DNA from 2 places in the Bacillus sp. 41-22 genome. Region 2 is predicted to be linked to the other one. Evidence: riboswitches for the same ligand, from Rfam matches in the RefSeq annotation. Region 2 holds a riboswitch; the other holds the start of a gene.

Region 1 (8,359 bases), 1.0 Mb from region 2:
TTGCGTTGTACCCCAATTTAAAATTAGTAAGGATTTGTTTTACTTGATCCAAATTTTGCAATGGTTTTTGGCCATAATGGCGCAGGACATCGGTATTAGAAAAGCACTGTAATATACTCGGTGCATCTTCGTCGGTAAGTTCTCGTAAAATGAGTCGGTTGGTTTTTAATATAGGAAACATGCTTTCACTCCATTTCTTCTGAAACTAGAATGTGTTGTTATTATATAATCTAATCTGAAAATAAAGATTATTCAAGGGGTAAGGATGATTTTGAATCTATGGCTGTTAATCATATTTATTTACGACTAGATGAATCGGGGGTATTTTTGTTTCTTACACAAGTCGGTAACTCAGGAAGTTCAAGTGAACCACATTTACATATCCATCATCAAAGGCAGGATCCATCCAAGGTGAGTATGTTTTTCACTGAAGGCTTACCACTTTATTTTCGAACTGAAAAAGGTGCGATAATGCCGGAAAGAGGGACATACATAAGTGGTAAGTAGAAGGAAATCATTTCATACAAAAAGGGTATTCCAAATCAAATTTGGAATACCCTTTTTTATTAACCTACAAATGTTTGATACAGTAAGAAAATATTTAAAACGATAATAAGTGCAGCGATTAACCACGCGATAAATGTTGTAATGCGATGGTTGACGAGTGCACCCATAATCTTCTTATTACTTGTAAACATAATAAGTGGTACTAATGCAAAGGCAATACCGAAAGATAAGACAACTTGACTCATAACGAGAGCGTAAGTTGGATTTACACCTAAAGCGATAATAACGAGAGGCGGAATCATTGTTATAAATCGGCGTAAGTATAACGGAATATGCATTCGAATGAATCCTTGCATAATAATATCACCAGACATCGTACCAACAGAAGAACTAGATAAACCTGCTGATAAAAGTCCAATCCCAAATAATGCAGCCGATACAGGACCGACTAAATTACTGAACTGGTTAAAAGCAACATCAAGGTCTTCAACGTGCAAGCCGTTTTTAAAGAATAGTGCAGCTGCTACAATTAACATACTTGCATTAATTGCTCCAGCGATAACCATTGCAATAATAATATCGATGAATTCGAAGCGGAAAATCTTTTTCTTTTGTTCATCATTTGTTCCGACTACACGGCGCTGCGTTAAGGCCGAATGTAAATATATCGCGTGCGGCATTACTGTCGCACCTAAAATTCCAGCTGCTAAAAGGATGCTATCTACACCTTGGAATTTTGGAGTGAAAAGTCCTGAGAGTAGAGGGCTTAATTCCGGTTTTGCGTAAAAGACTTGGATACCAAAAGCGATAACAACGATAAAAATCATACCTGTTATGATAGCTTCTAATGGACGAAAGCCTCTGCGTTGAAATTCAAGAATAATAAATGATCCAACTGCTGTAATTAAAGCAGCTGGTAACATCGGAATTCCAAATAGTAAGTATAAGCCAAGTGCTGCCCCAATAAATTCAGCTAAATCTGTAGCCATAATAACGAGTTCCCCTTGTATCCATAAACCGATGGAAACTGGTTTGGGGAAGTTTTCGCGAGCTACTTCAGGAAGATTTCTCCCAGTAGCGATTCCTAATTTAGCTGATAAAGTTTGAATTAATACAGCCATTAAATTAGAAGCGAGTATTACCCAAAGCAATAAATACCCATATTGTGATCCAGCTGCGATATTTGTAGCGAAGTTCCCAGGATCAATATAAGCAACTGATGCGATAAAAGCAGGTCCTAAGAATGGTAACAGTCTTTTAAAGCCTTTTGTTTGTCCACTTAACGCTAAATGGGCTGATTGAACTGTTGTACTTTGAGAAGGGACTTGTTCATCTTTTGTTATATCTTTATTCATAGTAGTATTCCCCTTTGAAATCTTAACTTGATTAAAGTTTCACTTTATTTTTACTCATTATTTCAATACATTTAGATATATGATGTGGCAATTTCATTTGAACATAAAAGTTTCCTTAATGCAAATTATATGACTGTGTGCAATGAATGGTGTGACGATGCAAAAATATTTTGGGAGTTTATGGTTGTTGAATAAGGGAGAAGATAATAAATTATAGGGTTGTTTTTGAAATTTATGTGAACATACAGCCTATATTACAGCATATTAATTGATGGAAATGAAATTGTATGATATATAATATATTGGGATTACAACCTAACCGTAGTGTTTTGTTCTGTAATCTTGTTTTTATTTTTGTTAACTTATAGAAAAAATTGTAAATAGAAGAAAATAGGCTAAGTACAATTTAGTATGTATTTTCTTATTATATATGTTTTGATATGAACGTTAACTTATACATGATTTTAAAATTTAGATAGGTGGTAGAAATACATTGGCAACTACAAAACCATATAGAGTATTACTGTATTACATGTACACAACAATTGAAAACCCAGAAGAATTTGCTGAACAGCATTTAGAATTTTGTAAATCACTTGAGTTAAAAGGAAGAATTCTTGTAGCGACAGAAGGAATTAACGGAACTTGTTCTGGAACTGTTGAGCAAACAGAAAAATACGTGGAAGCGATGAATAATGATCCACGTTTTGCTGGAATCGTATTTAAAATTGATGAGGCAGATGAACATGCATTCAAGAAAATGCACGTACGTCCTCGTTCAGAGTTAGTTACACTTCGTCTAGAAGACGACATTAACCCGAAAGAAATTACTGGGAAGTATTTAGAACCAAAAGATTTTTATGAGGCAATGAAACAAGAAGATACAGTTATCATTGATGCACGAAATGATTATGAATTTGATTTAGGACACTTCAAAGGTGCGATTAAACCAGATATTGAATCATTCCGTGAATTACCAGATTGGATTAGAGAAAATAAAGAAACACTTGAGGGTAAAAAGATTTTAACGTACTGTACAGGTGGAATTCGTTGTGAGAAATTCTCAGGTTGGTTAGTTCGTGAAGGTTATGAAGATGTAAGCCAGCTTCATGGCGGAATTGTAACGTACGGAAAAGATCCAGAAGTACAAGGTGAACTTTGGGATGGTCAATGTTACGTATTTGATGAGCGTATCGCTGTACCAGTAAACCAAAAAGAACATGTTATCGTTGGTAAAGATCACTTTACAGGTGAACCTTGTGAGCGCTATGTAAACTGTGCAAACCCTGAATGTAACAAGAAAATTTTATGTTCTGAAGAAAGTGAAGCAAAACATTTACGTGCATGTTCTCATGAATGTCGTGTACACCCACGTAATCGTTATATCGTGCAACACGAATTAACAGAAGAGCAAGTAGCTGCTACATTAGAAAAAATCGAAGCAGGTAAGTAAGCATAATAGAAAACAGATGGTAGCATCGTGCTGCCATCTGTTTTTTAGTTACTTTGTACTATCCTTCTCTTTCACAGCAGAAAGTACAGTTTGTTTTACCCATGCTTTTCTTCGTTTATGTTGTACACTCCATTGGTATAAACTTTGTATACCTAAAATAAGTGAAATGACTATGCCACTAATCGCTATTAATAGAGCAAAAAATTCAAAAGGCGATGATATTTTGTTTGAATCGGTGTTTCTTAAAAGATCAATCATAGTAAACCCTAACATTTGGCCTACAACAGAGTAGAGCGTTAAAATTAATAATAAGAGGCTATCTTTTTTTGAAGCAACATTTTCTTGATATTTAAATAAACTATCGAGATTTTGTTTCGCGTTCGTGTACAGTACTTCAATGTTAAAAAGTTTTCTTAGACGAAAGAAAATATCTTCACTTTGTGATTGGGATACTAATTCTAAAGAAAAATAATTAGCTGTAAACGAATTTATTGAATAAATTAATTTCTCTATTTCATTTGTATCTTGTTCAATATTTAACTCGGCATAAGCGTTTGCCATCTTTAATAAAACAACTTTATGAAATAAATTTAATAATAAAGCGTAATAAAACTCCCCGTACATTTGACTAGCAAGTTTAGTGACTGCTTGTTCACCTTCATTTGTAATACATGTGAAAATATGTTCTTCCATAATAAAGTAACGGTTAGGAGCCCATCTTTGATAAGAATGTTTTGTTAAATAATCGTGAATATAAGGAACATTATTTGCACTAATATATGGCTTACCATCATCTGATAATCCGGAAAGACTGGAAGCTCGATATATATCGATTATATGAAGGTCTGACTCTTTGTTTATGGATAATAGAGTTTGTACATACATTCGCTGGTCTTCAAAGAAAGGGAATGTTTGAAAGTAAGAACTCCGCAATCTCTTGTTCTCAAAGAAGTCTGTTAAACCATGAAATAAATCACCGAATATAAGTTTTTCTACTTGTGAATATTTTTTTCCATCACATTCAATACAAATAGTCTCAGTCGTATCACTATTAGTTTCAAGTACACGGAAGCGAACCGCGAATTCAATCGCTTCTGATAATGTCATGTTAGGAGCGGTTTTTATTTCTGTCCGAATTGTTAAGAACCCAAGCTCATAAGGACAAAGTGTTACATCAATAGAATGTATCTTGAATGGAACGGAAATAAGGTTAGTTGTTAAATGTCCATTTAAATTAAGGTCTTTAGAATAGCGCTGTAATCCTTTTTGATGTTCTGAATGAGGAAAGAGAATTTTATTTGTAAAGGAAAGATAGTATGCTTCCATATTTTGATGTGAAACTTGAAATTTCCCGTAATATGTATTTTCATCTTCAAGATGATCGAGTCGAAAAGGTCGAAAATCATTTTTTTGTAAGAAAGGGAACATATTTTGTTCATATCCAGTTTTAAACGAAAACGGGAATATAAATTGAAATATAGCTGTTGTTACATCTTTTTCCTCGATTGTTTGTATTGCCTCCATTTACATTGTTTCCTTTCCGTATAAGCTATAGAAACAACATGCCCAATTTTTCTTGAAAATAACCTCTCTTGTTCATTAGATTAAGAATGAAAATTCAGCTTATTTAACAAGGGACATGTATAATGTTATGTATACTAAAATTAGTATAATTGTGTTAGAAAAAGGGGGATGTTGTATGCGTATTTTAGTATTAGGAGCTGGGGGCGTTGGCGGATTTTTCGGTGGCCGATTAGTAGAAAAGGGAGAAGATGTTACATTTCTCGTTCGCAGCAAAAGAAAACAGCAATTAGAAGAAAAAGGCCTTGTTATTCGTAGTGTTAATGGAGATTTTTCATTTCAACCGAAATTGGTAACGAAAGAAGATAGAACGACTCCATTTGATGTGATTTTATTTTCAACAAAAGCGTATCATTTACACGAGGCGACCATAGATTTAAAGCCGTTTGTAGGTAAAAATACTGTAATAATCCCATTGTTAAATGGTATCGCTCATTTATCACTATTACAAAAGGAATTCGGTGAAGAGAAAGTAATTGGCGGTCTATGCTTTATCGAGACGACATTAAACGATCAGGGAGAAATTGTACAAACGAGTGCTGCCAACAGACTTGTATTTGGGGAAATTAAGCCTCAAGATTCAGAGAGAATAAAGCTTATTTCTAAAACATTTGCAGATACAAAAGCTAGTTTTGTTTTAAGTGAAAATATTGTGCAAGATATGTGGCATAAATATTTATTTATCACCGCAATGTCAGGTGTGACAACATTAATGCGTGCGCCGATAGGACCGATTCGTGAGAGTGATGGAGGCCGAGAATTTATTAGGAACTTATTTGAAGAATCAGTGCAAATCATGAAATCTATGGGGGCTCCAGTTAAGGAGAATATCGCCCAGGAACATATGAAAACGATTGATAAAATTTCGTATGATATGAAGTCATCGATGCAACGGGATATGGAAAAAGGTTCGCTCATTGAAGGGAAGCATTTACAAGGATACTTATTGAAATTAGCAGAGGAAATGTCTATAGATGTGCCTTTATTAAGTGTTGTGTATCAAAATTTAAAGGTATATGAAAAAATGATTTTTACTAAAGAAATGGTATGAAAAAGAGTAAAGGATAGCAAAATATAAATGTTGCTATCCTTTTTTTGTTTCTTTTTGACAATTTATTCGTTTCTTTTCGGTTTATCTGTCGTATTTCGTTCTCTTTCACGTTTACCATATAGCTGATTAATTTCATTTGCTACTGCATCTAAATAGGAATCGGAAAAAAGTGGCTTCTTTTCTTTAGACATACGGGTCTCCTTTGTGGATTTTTAGTATTCATTATGTATATTTTTCGGTGGATTATGCGCAATCGTTTTAATTTTTTTCTTTTTTAAAATTTTTGTTTACTTTTTGAAAATAAAGGAGTATTATAATCCACAGTTTCAATTTTCTAAATCGCTGAAGCCGCATGGTGCGGGGGACCCGTTCTTATGGATTAGTACATAATCCAATGGGGTGAATCCTTGAAAAAGGTAGGGCTACTCATAGGCCCGAATCCGACAGCTAACCTCGTAAGCGTTATATTGAGAAGGAAGGTGGAGCTTGTGCGACAAAAAAAATAATGTCTACAAGTCTATTTCGTTATGGCTTGTAGACATTTTTGTTTTCTGAAGAAATAGTTTATCGCTGTAACTAGCAAAATCGTTCGTACAAAATTATTGGAGAGTGGACAGCATTGGTTTCATCTATTAAAAGATTTTTAATTGGAAGACCGTTAAAATCAACTGAGTTAGGAGAGCAAAAACTTAATAAAACGAAGGCGCTAGCCATTTTATCTTCTGACGCATTGTCATCGGTCGCATACGGACCAGAGCAAATATTAATTGCACTAGCAGGTCTTGGAGCAATAGCTTATTGGTATTCCATTCCGATAGCTGTTGGGGTATTAGTATTATTGACAGCTCTTATTTTATCTTATCGACAAATTATTTTTGCTTACCCTCATGGCGGCGGAGCATATGTTGTATCAAAAGAAAATTTAGGGATGAATCCGGGATTAATAGCTGGAGGATCTTTATTAGTCGATTACATTTTAACTGTTGCAGTAAGTGTGTCCGCAGGTACAGATGCGCTCACATCAGCTTTTCCTAGTTTACATGCACATAATGTAATCATTGCGATTATATTTGTCATATTGATTACCATCTTAAATTTAAGAGGCGTAACGGAATCAGCTTCCGTTTTAGCATATCCGGTTTATTTATTCGTTGTAGCATTATTTATATTAATTGGTGTAGGAATATATAATATTTTGACTGGTCACGTTTCACCCACGCTGCATTCGCCAATTGGAACACCAGTTGCGGGAATTAGTTTGTTCTTACTGTTACGAGCATTTGCTTCAGGAAGCTCTGCTTTAACGGGTGTTGAGGCGATATCTAACGCAATTCCAAACTTTAAAGATCCTGCACCTAACAATGCAGCGAAAACATTGCTTGCAATGGGTGCATTACTTGCAGTTTTATTTTCTGGAATTGTCTTTTTAGCTTATTATTACGGAATTAATCCAAGTAAGGAAGTAACAGTCGTTTCACAAATTGCTGAACAAACTTTTGGACGTAATTTCATGTACTATTTCATACAAGGTACAACAGCTTTAATATTAATTCTTGCGGCTAACACAGGTTATTCTGCATTTCCACTATTAGCGGTTAATCTTGCAAAAGATAAGTTCATACCGAGAATGTTTACGATTAGAGGAGACCGCCTAGGTTATTCAAACGGTATTATTATACTTGGGATTTCTTCGATTATTTTAATTGTAGCTTTTCAGGGGAAAACAGAACACTTGATTCCGCTATATGCAGTAGGGGTATTTATTCCGTTTACACTTTCTCAAACTGGAATGGTACTAAAATGGCTTCGTGAAAAGCCTGAAGGATGGGCTTTAAGATTAACGGTTAATTTAATTGGTGCAGTCATTAGTTTTATCGTTATGAGCATGTTCTTTTTAACTAAGTTCGCACAAGTTTGGTCAATCCTTATTTTCTTACCTTTTATTATCTTCTTGTTCCATCGAATTAAGAAGCATTATGATGCAGTGGGCGATCAATTAAGTTTAAAAACTTGTGAACCACTTGTTCCGATTGAAGGGAATGTAATTGTCGTTCCTGTAGCTGGTATGACTCATGTAGTAGAAAATTCATTGAACTATGCTAAGGCTCTTTCTGCAGATCAAGTTATCGCTGTATATGTTGCTTTTGACAGAGAAGAGGAAAAGAAATTTGAAGAGAAATGGGAGAAGTGGCAACCTGAAGTAAGGCTTGTTACATTACATTCTCATTATAGAAGCATTATTCAGCCGCTTACAAAATTTATTGACACAGTGCAATATAAAGCGAGTGAATCAAATTACCGAGTTACGGTCGTTATACCACAGTTTATTCCGAAAAAAGGTTGGCATAACATTCTTCATAATCAGTCTAGTTTACTCATTCGTGCGTATTTACTCTATAAAAGAAATGTTGT
Region 2 (8,359 bases):
AAGAACTTGGTGTACACGCGATTATGCCAGGAGCATCACCGATTGGTTCAGGGCTTGGTATTGTAAATCCATTAAATTTAAGTTTCATTATTGAACAAGCGACAGTACCAGTTATCGTTGACGCTGGTATTGGTAGTCCAGCTGATGCAGCATTTGCAATGGAATTAGGAGCAGATGGTGTGTTATTAAATACTGCAGTATCTGGAGCGAACGATCCTATTAAAATGGCATATGCAATGAAATTAGGTATTGAGGCAGGACGATTAGGGTTTGAAGCAGGTCGTATTGCACGTAAACGTTGTGCAACAGCAAGTAGTCCTTTAGAAGGAATGAGCGTAGTTGAATAATCGATATTCTCGCCAAGAGCTATTTTCTCCAATTGGGGAAGAAGGGCAACAAAAGATAAGGACAAAGCATGTACTTATTATCGGTGCAGGCGCATTAGGTAGTGCAAACGCAGAGATGTTTGTAAGAGCAGGCGTTGGTCAAGTAACAATTGTTGACCGTGATTATGTCGATTGGAGTAATTTGCAAAGACAACAATTGTATGCAGAGAGTGATGTAGAGAATAATCTTCCGAAGGCTGTAGCGGCAAAAAAACGTCTAGAAGAGGTTAATAGTGAAGTAAGAGTAGAAGCTCTCGTTCAGGATGTAACGGCTGAAGAGTTGGAAGAACTCGTTACAAATGTTGATGTAATCATCGATGCGACTGACAATTTCGAAACACGTTTCATTGTGAATGATATATCGCAAAAATATTCTATTCCATGGGTTTATGGGGCATGTGTAGGGAGTTACGGTCTTTCTTATACTATTCTTCCAGGAAAAACGCCATGTTTATCTTGTTTATTACAATCGATTCCGCTTGGGGGAGCGACATGTGATACAGCGGGGATTATATCGCCTGCTGTGTCTCTTGTCGTTTCTCATCAAGTAACGGAAACACTTAAACTGTTAGTAGAAGATTATGACTCGCTTCGAGATGGGCTTGTATCATTTGATGTATGGAAAAATGAATATTCATGTATGAATGTGCGAAAGCTTCGTAAACATAATTGTCTATCGTGTGGTGAACAGGCAGTATATCCATATTTAAATAAGGAAAACACTTCAAAAACAGCAGTGTTATGCGGGAGAAATACAGTTCAAATTAGACCACCTCATAAAGAGGAAATGGATTTTGAACAATATAAAAAATTGCTGAATGATCGCGTGAATGATTTGAATGTAAATCCATATTTATTATCATTTTCGGTTGAAGAAAAGAGATTAGTTGCTTTTAAAGATGGCCGTGTACTTGTACATGGCACGAAAGATATAAGCGAAGCGAAAACAATTTATCATCGCTATTTTGGGTAGAAAAGGATGAGTGGGATGAAAGTGAATAAAGCTTTAACAATTGCAGGGTCTGATAGCGGAGGCGGCGCTGGGATTCAGGCGGATTTAAAAACATTCCAAGAGCTTGGTGTGTATGGAATGACGGCTATTACAGCAATTACTGCTCAAAATACGCTTGGCGTTCAAGGGGTATATCCTGTTTCTTTAGAAGGGATTACGGAGCAGCTGAATTCAATTGGTACGGATTTAACGCCAGATGCTGTGAAACTGGGAATGTTATTTAGTAGTGAAATTATTCAAATTGTGGCAGAGCATATTAAGAAATTTGGCTGGAATAATATTGTGCTAGATCCTGTTATGATTGCTAAAGGCGGTGCGTCATTATTACAACAAGAAGCAGTACAAGCATTAAAAGAATATTTATTGCCAGTAGCAACTGTTGTCACACCGAATGTTCCTGAAGCAGAAGTGTTAACTGGAATGGAGATTCATAATGTAGAAGATAGTAAGGAAGCTGCAAAAGTATTGCATGAATTAGGGGCTAAATATGTGCTTATGAAGGGCGGACATGCAGAATATCAAGGTAATGAAGTAATTGATTTACTCTTTGATGGTGAGCAGTTTATTGAATTTAGAAGTGAACGAATTCCTTCGAAGCAAACGCACGGAAGTGGGTGTACATTTGCTTCAGCGGTTACAGCAGGACTTGCGAAAGGCTACTTGATGGAAGAGGCAGTTCAAGAAGCAAAACGATTTATTAGTATAGCAATTGAAGAGCCATTGAATATTGGAAGTGGTCATGGGCCGACGAATCATTTTGCATATAAATTGAATAAGACGCATGTATAAAGATACGAGAAGCCAGTTTGTTAACTGGCTTTTTTTGTGTTTACTTTTTCCAAATACAGGAGTAATATATCAGCCAGAATACATTTTTTGTAATACGCTGAGTCCAAATGTATGGAGCGGAGGAACCAATTTGTGCGTCGTCACTAGGGGTGAATCTTTCAATGTTGAAAGTAGGGCTACTCTCAAAGTCCGAATCCGACAGCTAACTTCGTAAGCGTCTTGAGAGAGGACGGTGCCATGATGGATACATCACTTCATCGGTCTGATTAGTATAGGAGAATATCAATCTATGTTTGAGTTCTTTTATGCTAAGGAGGATGAGGTACATGGAACTAACACTTATTTGTGTTGGAGAAAAAAACAAGGTAAAGAGTTTAAGAGAGCTAGTAGCATTTCAGCATGAGTTAATTATTTTTACAGCCAATGAAGAGATAGCGGCTGAAGTTAGAGAGTATGGGTTTGAATCAGCTTATAGCTGTAATAAGGAGAAGGATTTTACTAGTATTTGCACACGTATTAAGAAGGTGATTTTACTAGGGGATGAGCTTCCGATAGTTAGTTTCTTCACAGAACACATTCGTTTTTCTTTTCAAGCGCCTATTACTGTTGTTACAAAGAATAAACGCTATCCGGCCAGGCTCTATGAAACAATTGGAGCTAAATTTGTAGTGTTTACGAACTGTGATAATATTTCTTTTTTATTTTTTGAATAAGGTGGGGGAAATGAAGATGAAAGTGTTGTTACTAGGAGATATAGCGAATCGTTGGGCGATATCGGTAGAGAGAGTTCACGAATTGGTAGTGCTCGATCCTCTTTTTCCAGGTCCATATATTATATTACCATCAAAAGATGTTTTGTATTTAGAGGCGGATATTACCGAATATGAGCAGTTACATGCGGAATTATCACAAGTTTATATTCGAGGGAGAAATTTGCGTGCTTTTTTGCGTGGAGAATAAAGGTTGAATGAAAAAAGAGCGAATGCTGAGTGCAACAAGCTATGCACTTCATGTAATTCGCTCTTTTTATTTCGTATTTAAAAGATCATTTCTGTGAAAAAGAAAGGAAAGACGAGAAAACAGATGAAAAAATATTAATAACAACTAATGTAAACGCTTAAATAGATGGATATTTTCTTATTTTCAGTAATTTACCCCTTTACAAGTTAAATTTAGAGGAGTATATTTACTCTCATAAATCATTCATAAAATTTCCAAAAAAAACCTAAAATCGCTGAGTTCCAGAAATGGAGCGGGGGAACCAATTTTGTGCATTGTCACTTGGGGTGAATCTTTCAATTTTGAAAGTAGGGCTACTCTTTAGGCCCGAATCCGACAGCTAACCTCGTAAGCGTTTAGAGAGGAGGTTTACTTTGTGTTGTTCGTTTCGAACACTAAGTAGAGCTTAGTGTTCTTTTTTTGATAACTAGATGGTAAAAATTAACAAAAGTGAGGGGTAGTTATGTTAGATGTTGTAATGATCGGTATTTTTGTTGGGTTAGTCGCATCGATGGCAAGTCTTGCAAGTTGGTCAGATAAAGTTGTGAAAGAAGGGAAGCAATCATGATGATTGCCTTATCGGTTATTGTTGCAGCGATTACGGTGTACTTAGTATACGCATTATTAAATCCAGAAAAGTTTTAATTAGGGGGAATCATTCATTATGATTTGGGTTGCAGTCGTTATTACAATGCTCTTGTTTATTTTAGTAGCAAAGCCAACGGGGATTTATTTAGAGAAAGCCTTTCAAGGTAGCAAGAAGCTAGATAAAGTATTCGGGCCTTTTGAGAAACTTATTTTTAAAATTACAGGTGTAAAAGGATACAATCAAACGTGGAAACAGTATGCATTATCATTAGTTCTACTCAATGGATTTATGATTGTCGTCGTATATTTCATTTTCAGATTACAAGGTGTATTGCCATTAAATCCAGCGCATATTGAAGGGATGGAGCCTACGCTCGCTTTTAATACAGCGATTAGTTTTATGGCTGATACAAACTTACAACATTACAGCGGTGAAAATGGTTTATCTTATTTATCACAATTAATCGGGATTACATTTTTAATGTTTGCGGCACCAGCAACGACGTTAGCCATCGTTATGGCATTTATAAGAGGGCTCGCTGGAAAAGAACTTGGTAACTTTTTCGTTGATTTTACGAGAGCGTTAACGAGAGTTTTTCTTCCTATCGCATTTATTGCGGCGTTAGTCTTTGTCGCACTTGGTGTACCACAAACGTTAGATGGGGCGGTTACAGCACAAACAATTGATGGTGCGAAGCAAAGTATTTTACGTGGTCCAGTTGCATCATTCGTTTCCATTAAGGAACTTGGAAATAACGGCGGAGGATTTTTCGGAGCAAACTCTACACATCCTTTCGAAAATCCAGGGCAAATGAGTAATATTTTGCAAATGATGCTTATGATGTTATTGCCAACAGCACTTCCATTTACGTACGGAAGAATGGTAGGAAATAAAAAACAAGGACGTATCCTTTTCGTTTCACTATTTATGGTGTTTTTACTCGGATTTATAACGATTACTACATCTGAATTAAATGGTAATCCGGCATTAAATGGAATGGGTATCGAACATGTACAAGGAAGTACAGAAGGAAAAGAAGTGCGATTTGGAACAGTATTTTCTTCACTATACGCAACAGTAACGACAGCTGCTGAAACAGGGGCCGTTAATACGATGCATGATACGTTAACACCAATTGGCGGATTAGTACCACTCGTAAATATGATGTTGAATACAGTATACGGTGGTGTTGGAGCGGGCTTTATTAATATTATTATGTATGCAATTATTGCAGTCTTTATATCTGGATTAATGGTCGGAAGGACACCAGAGTTTTTAGGTAAAAAGATTGAAGGTAAGGAAATGAAATTAATTGCAGTAACGATTCTATTTCATCCATTACTTATTTTAGGATTTTCAGCATTAGCTCTTTCAACAAGTTTAGGAACGGATGCGATTTCTCACTCCGGTTTTCACGGTTTAACGCAAGTTGTATATGAATACACATCGTCAGCTGCGAATAACGGATCTGGATTTGAAGGATTAGCAGATAATACACCGTTTTGGAATATTACGACTGGTTTAGTTATGTTTTTAGGACGTTATTTCAGTTTAATTACGATGCTAGCTGTGGCAGCTTCATTGAAAGAGAAGACGGTAGTACCAGAAACAGTCGGAACGTTCCGTACGGATAATGGTTTATTTGGAGGAATCTTTATTGGAACGATTGTAATTGTTGGTGCGTTAACATTTTTCCCGATGTTAGTACTCGGCCCAATTGCAGAATTTCTTATATTGAAGTAATGGAGGGTAAATGATGAGACCGGTAGTAGTAAAAGAAAAACAAGTAAATCAGTCACAAATACATGCTGTAGAAGATGAAGTTAGACAAGCGAAAACGATGGATCGTGATATCGTGACACATGCGATGAAACAATCCTTTGCGAAATTGAACCCGAAAGTAATGATAAAGAATCCGATTATGTTTGTTGTGGAAATTGGATTTATCATTACGTTAATTTTATCCTTTCTTCCAAGTATTTCTAGTAGTGTACCAGGATGGTTTAATATAACAGTTTCTCTTATTCTATTATTTACAGTTTTATTTGCTAACTTTGCAGAAGCGTTGGCTGAAGGTCGTGGTAAAGCGCAAGCCGATTCTTTAAAACAATCGAAGAAAGATGTGTTTGCAAACGTTGTAAAAGAAAATGGAGACATTGTTCAAGTTTCAGCAACTGATCTGAGAAAAGGTGACGTTGTTATTGTAAAACAAGGAGAAATGATTCCGAATGATGGTGAAGTAATTAAAGGATTAGCGTCTGTAGATGAATCTGCAATAACAGGAGAATCAGCTCCTGTTATAAAAGAAGCGGGTGGTGATTTTTGTTCAGTAACAGGCGGTACGATGGTCGTAAGTGATGAGATTACGATTGTAATTACGAGTAACCCTGGCGAATCATTTATTGATAAAATGATTTCTTTAGTAGAAGGAGCTGCGCGTCAAAAAACGCCGAATGAAATTGCCTTAAACACAGTATTAACGAGTTTAACTCTAATTTTCTTAATTGTCGTTGTGACGTTGCCGATTTTTACAAACTATTTAGGGTTTCAAATTGATACAGCTGTACTTGTAGCATTGTTAGTTTGTTTAATTCCAACGACAATTGGTGGGTTATTATCAGCGATTGGTATTGCTGGGATGGACCGCGTAACAAAGTTTAATGTATTAGCGATGTCAGGGAAAGCAGTAGAAGCTGCGGGCGATATTAATACGATTATTTTAGATAAAACAGGTACGATTACTTTCGGGAACCGGATGGCACATACACTGCTACCAGTAGGAAATGAAACGATTGAGCAAGTAGGAAAATGGGCTGCGATTAGCTCAGTTTTAGATGAAACACCAGAAGGTCGATCTGTTATAGAATATGTACAAACGAAATCTATATCATATAATAGAGAAATTGCAGAACAAGGTGAATTTGTTCCATTTAAAGCAGAAACAAGAATGAGCGGTGTTGATTTACAGGATGGAACGAAAGTGAGAAAAGGTGCTGTTGGTGCCGTGATTGAATGGGTTCAATCGCAAGGCGGGATGATTCCAAAAGATGTGAATCAAAAAGCAGATTTGATTTCAAAAGAAGGCGGAACACCACTTGTAGTTGCAGTAGACAATCGTATTTACGGTTTAATATATTTAAAGGATACAGTGAAACCTGGTATGCGTGAACGTTTTGAACAATTGCGCCAAATGGGGATTAAAACGGTTATGTGTACAGGTGATAATCCGTTAACAGCAGCAACAATTGCAAAGGAAGCAGGAGTAGATGAATTCGTTGCTGAGTGTAAACCAGAAGATAAAATTGCGGTTATTAAAGCAGAGCAAGACAAAGGGAAACTTGTAGCGATGACAGGTGATGGTACAAATGATGCCCCGGCATTAGCGCAGGCGGATGTTGGATTAGCGATGAATAGTGGTACGACAGCTGCGAAAGAAGCAGCGAATATGATTGATCTAGATTCGAATCCAACAAAAATCATTGAGGTTGTAGGAATTGGTAAGCAATTGTTAATGACGCGTGGTGCGTTAACAACGTTTAGTATTGCAAACGATATAGCAAAATACTTTGCAATCATTCCAGCGATGTTTACATTAGCAATTCCGCAAATGGAAGCATTGAACATTATGAAATTAACATCGCCACTTTCAGCGATTTTATCAGCATTAATATTTAATGCAGTTATTATTCCACTACTAATTCCGTTAGCGATGAAAGGTATTGCGTATAAACCGATGAGTTCTAATGCATTGCTTAGCCGAAACTTACTCATTTATGGGCTTGGTGGAGTTATCGTTCCATTCATTGGAATTAAAGTAATTGATATGATTGTCGGCTTGTTCATATAAGGAAGAGGGGAAAAAAGATGGCGAAAAAACAAAGTATACTTTCACCAATTATTCGTATTACTTTTACATTTCTAGTTTTGTGCGGCCTCGTATACCCGCTTATTGTAACTGGTATTGCGCAAGCGGTAATGAAGGATAATGCGGATGGAAGTCTTATATATAATGATAAAGATGAAGTAGTTGGTTCAAAATTAATCGGTCAAAATTTCACAGATCCACGTTATTTTCATGGACGTGTCTCTAGTATAGAATATAAAGCAGAAGCATCTGGTTCAAATAACTATGCACCGTCTAATCCAGATTTAGCAAAACGAGTTGAGAAAAGTATTGATGACTGGAAGAAACAAAACCGGGCCATTCCAGTTACAGAAGTACCAATAGATTTAGTGACGAATTCAGGTTCAGGGCTTGATCCTGACATTAGTCCGAAGGCGGCTTCTGTACAGGTAGATCGCATCTCGAAATTAACGAATATTCCGAAAGAAAAGCTAGATCAATTGATTAAGGATCAAACGGAAGGTGCAGCGCTTGGCTTGTTTGGAGAAGATCGCGTGAACGTCTTAAAGTTAAATTTAGAATTACAGAAACTAATGAAATAGTAACAGTGCTACCTCAATCTAACGGATTGAGGTAGCGTTGTTTCGAAAGAAAGGTTGTGAGTGTTTTGTATGCGGATGACTATAAACCGACGTTTCAAAGGCGAACGCCAGAAGAGTATTTAGAATATATTCGGCAGC

What was found. Region 2 has a riboswitch for cyclic di-AMP ahead of LCF45_RS03830 (SipW-dependent-type signal peptide-containing protein). Riboswitches for the same ligand answer to the same signal wherever they lie in the genome.
Region 1: linked by a shared signal. The riboswitch ahead of LCF45_RS09245 (APC family permease) and the one ahead of LCF45_RS03830 (SipW-dependent-type signal peptide-containing protein) in region 2 are both predicted to bind cyclic di-AMP.

What each region holds. Positions count from the first base shown of each region.
Region 1 is NZ_CP084035.1:1,793,852-1,802,210, forward strand. Features, by position in the region: gene LCF45_RS09210 (GNAT family N-acetyltransferase) at 1-181, opposite strand, end outside; partial or broken gene LCF45_RS09215 (M23 family peptidase) at 235-507, shown strand; gene LCF45_RS09220 (Nramp family divalent metal transporter) at 567-1,862, opposite strand; gene LCF45_RS09225 (oxygen-dependent tRNA uridine(34) hydroxylase TrhO) at 2,356-3,315, shown strand; gene LCF45_RS09230 (hypothetical protein) at 3,364-4,839, opposite strand; gene panE (2-dehydropantoate 2-reductase) at 5,015-5,947, shown strand; gene LCF45_RS09240 (hypothetical protein) at 6,010-6,138, opposite strand; cyclic di-AMP (ydaO/yuaA leader) riboswitch at 6,278-6,424, shown strand; gene LCF45_RS09245 (APC family permease) at 6,567-8,359, shown strand, end outside.
Region 2 is NZ_CP084035.1:747,388-755,746, forward strand. Features, by position in the region: gene thiG (thiazole synthase) at 1-347, shown strand, start outside; gene LCF45_RS03810 (thiazole biosynthesis adenylyltransferase ThiF) at 340-1,359, shown strand; gene thiD (bifunctional hydroxymethylpyrimidine kinase/phosphomethylpyrimidine kinase) at 1,375-2,187, shown strand; cyclic di-AMP (ydaO/yuaA leader) riboswitch at 2,273-2,420, shown strand; gene LCF45_RS03820 (hypothetical protein) at 2,514-2,900, shown strand; gene LCF45_RS03825 (hypothetical protein) at 2,917-3,147, shown strand; cyclic di-AMP (ydaO/yuaA leader) riboswitch at 3,410-3,555, shown strand; gene LCF45_RS03830 (SipW-dependent-type signal peptide-containing protein) at 3,650-3,754, shown strand; gene kdpF (K(+)-transporting ATPase subunit F) at 3,751-3,831, shown strand; gene kdpA (potassium-transporting ATPase subunit KdpA) at 3,851-5,518, shown strand; gene kdpB (potassium-transporting ATPase subunit KdpB) at 5,532-7,622, shown strand; gene kdpC (K(+)-transporting ATPase subunit C) at 7,640-8,221, shown strand; gene kdpDN (KdpD-like non-kinase potassium sensor) at 8,278-8,359, shown strand, end outside.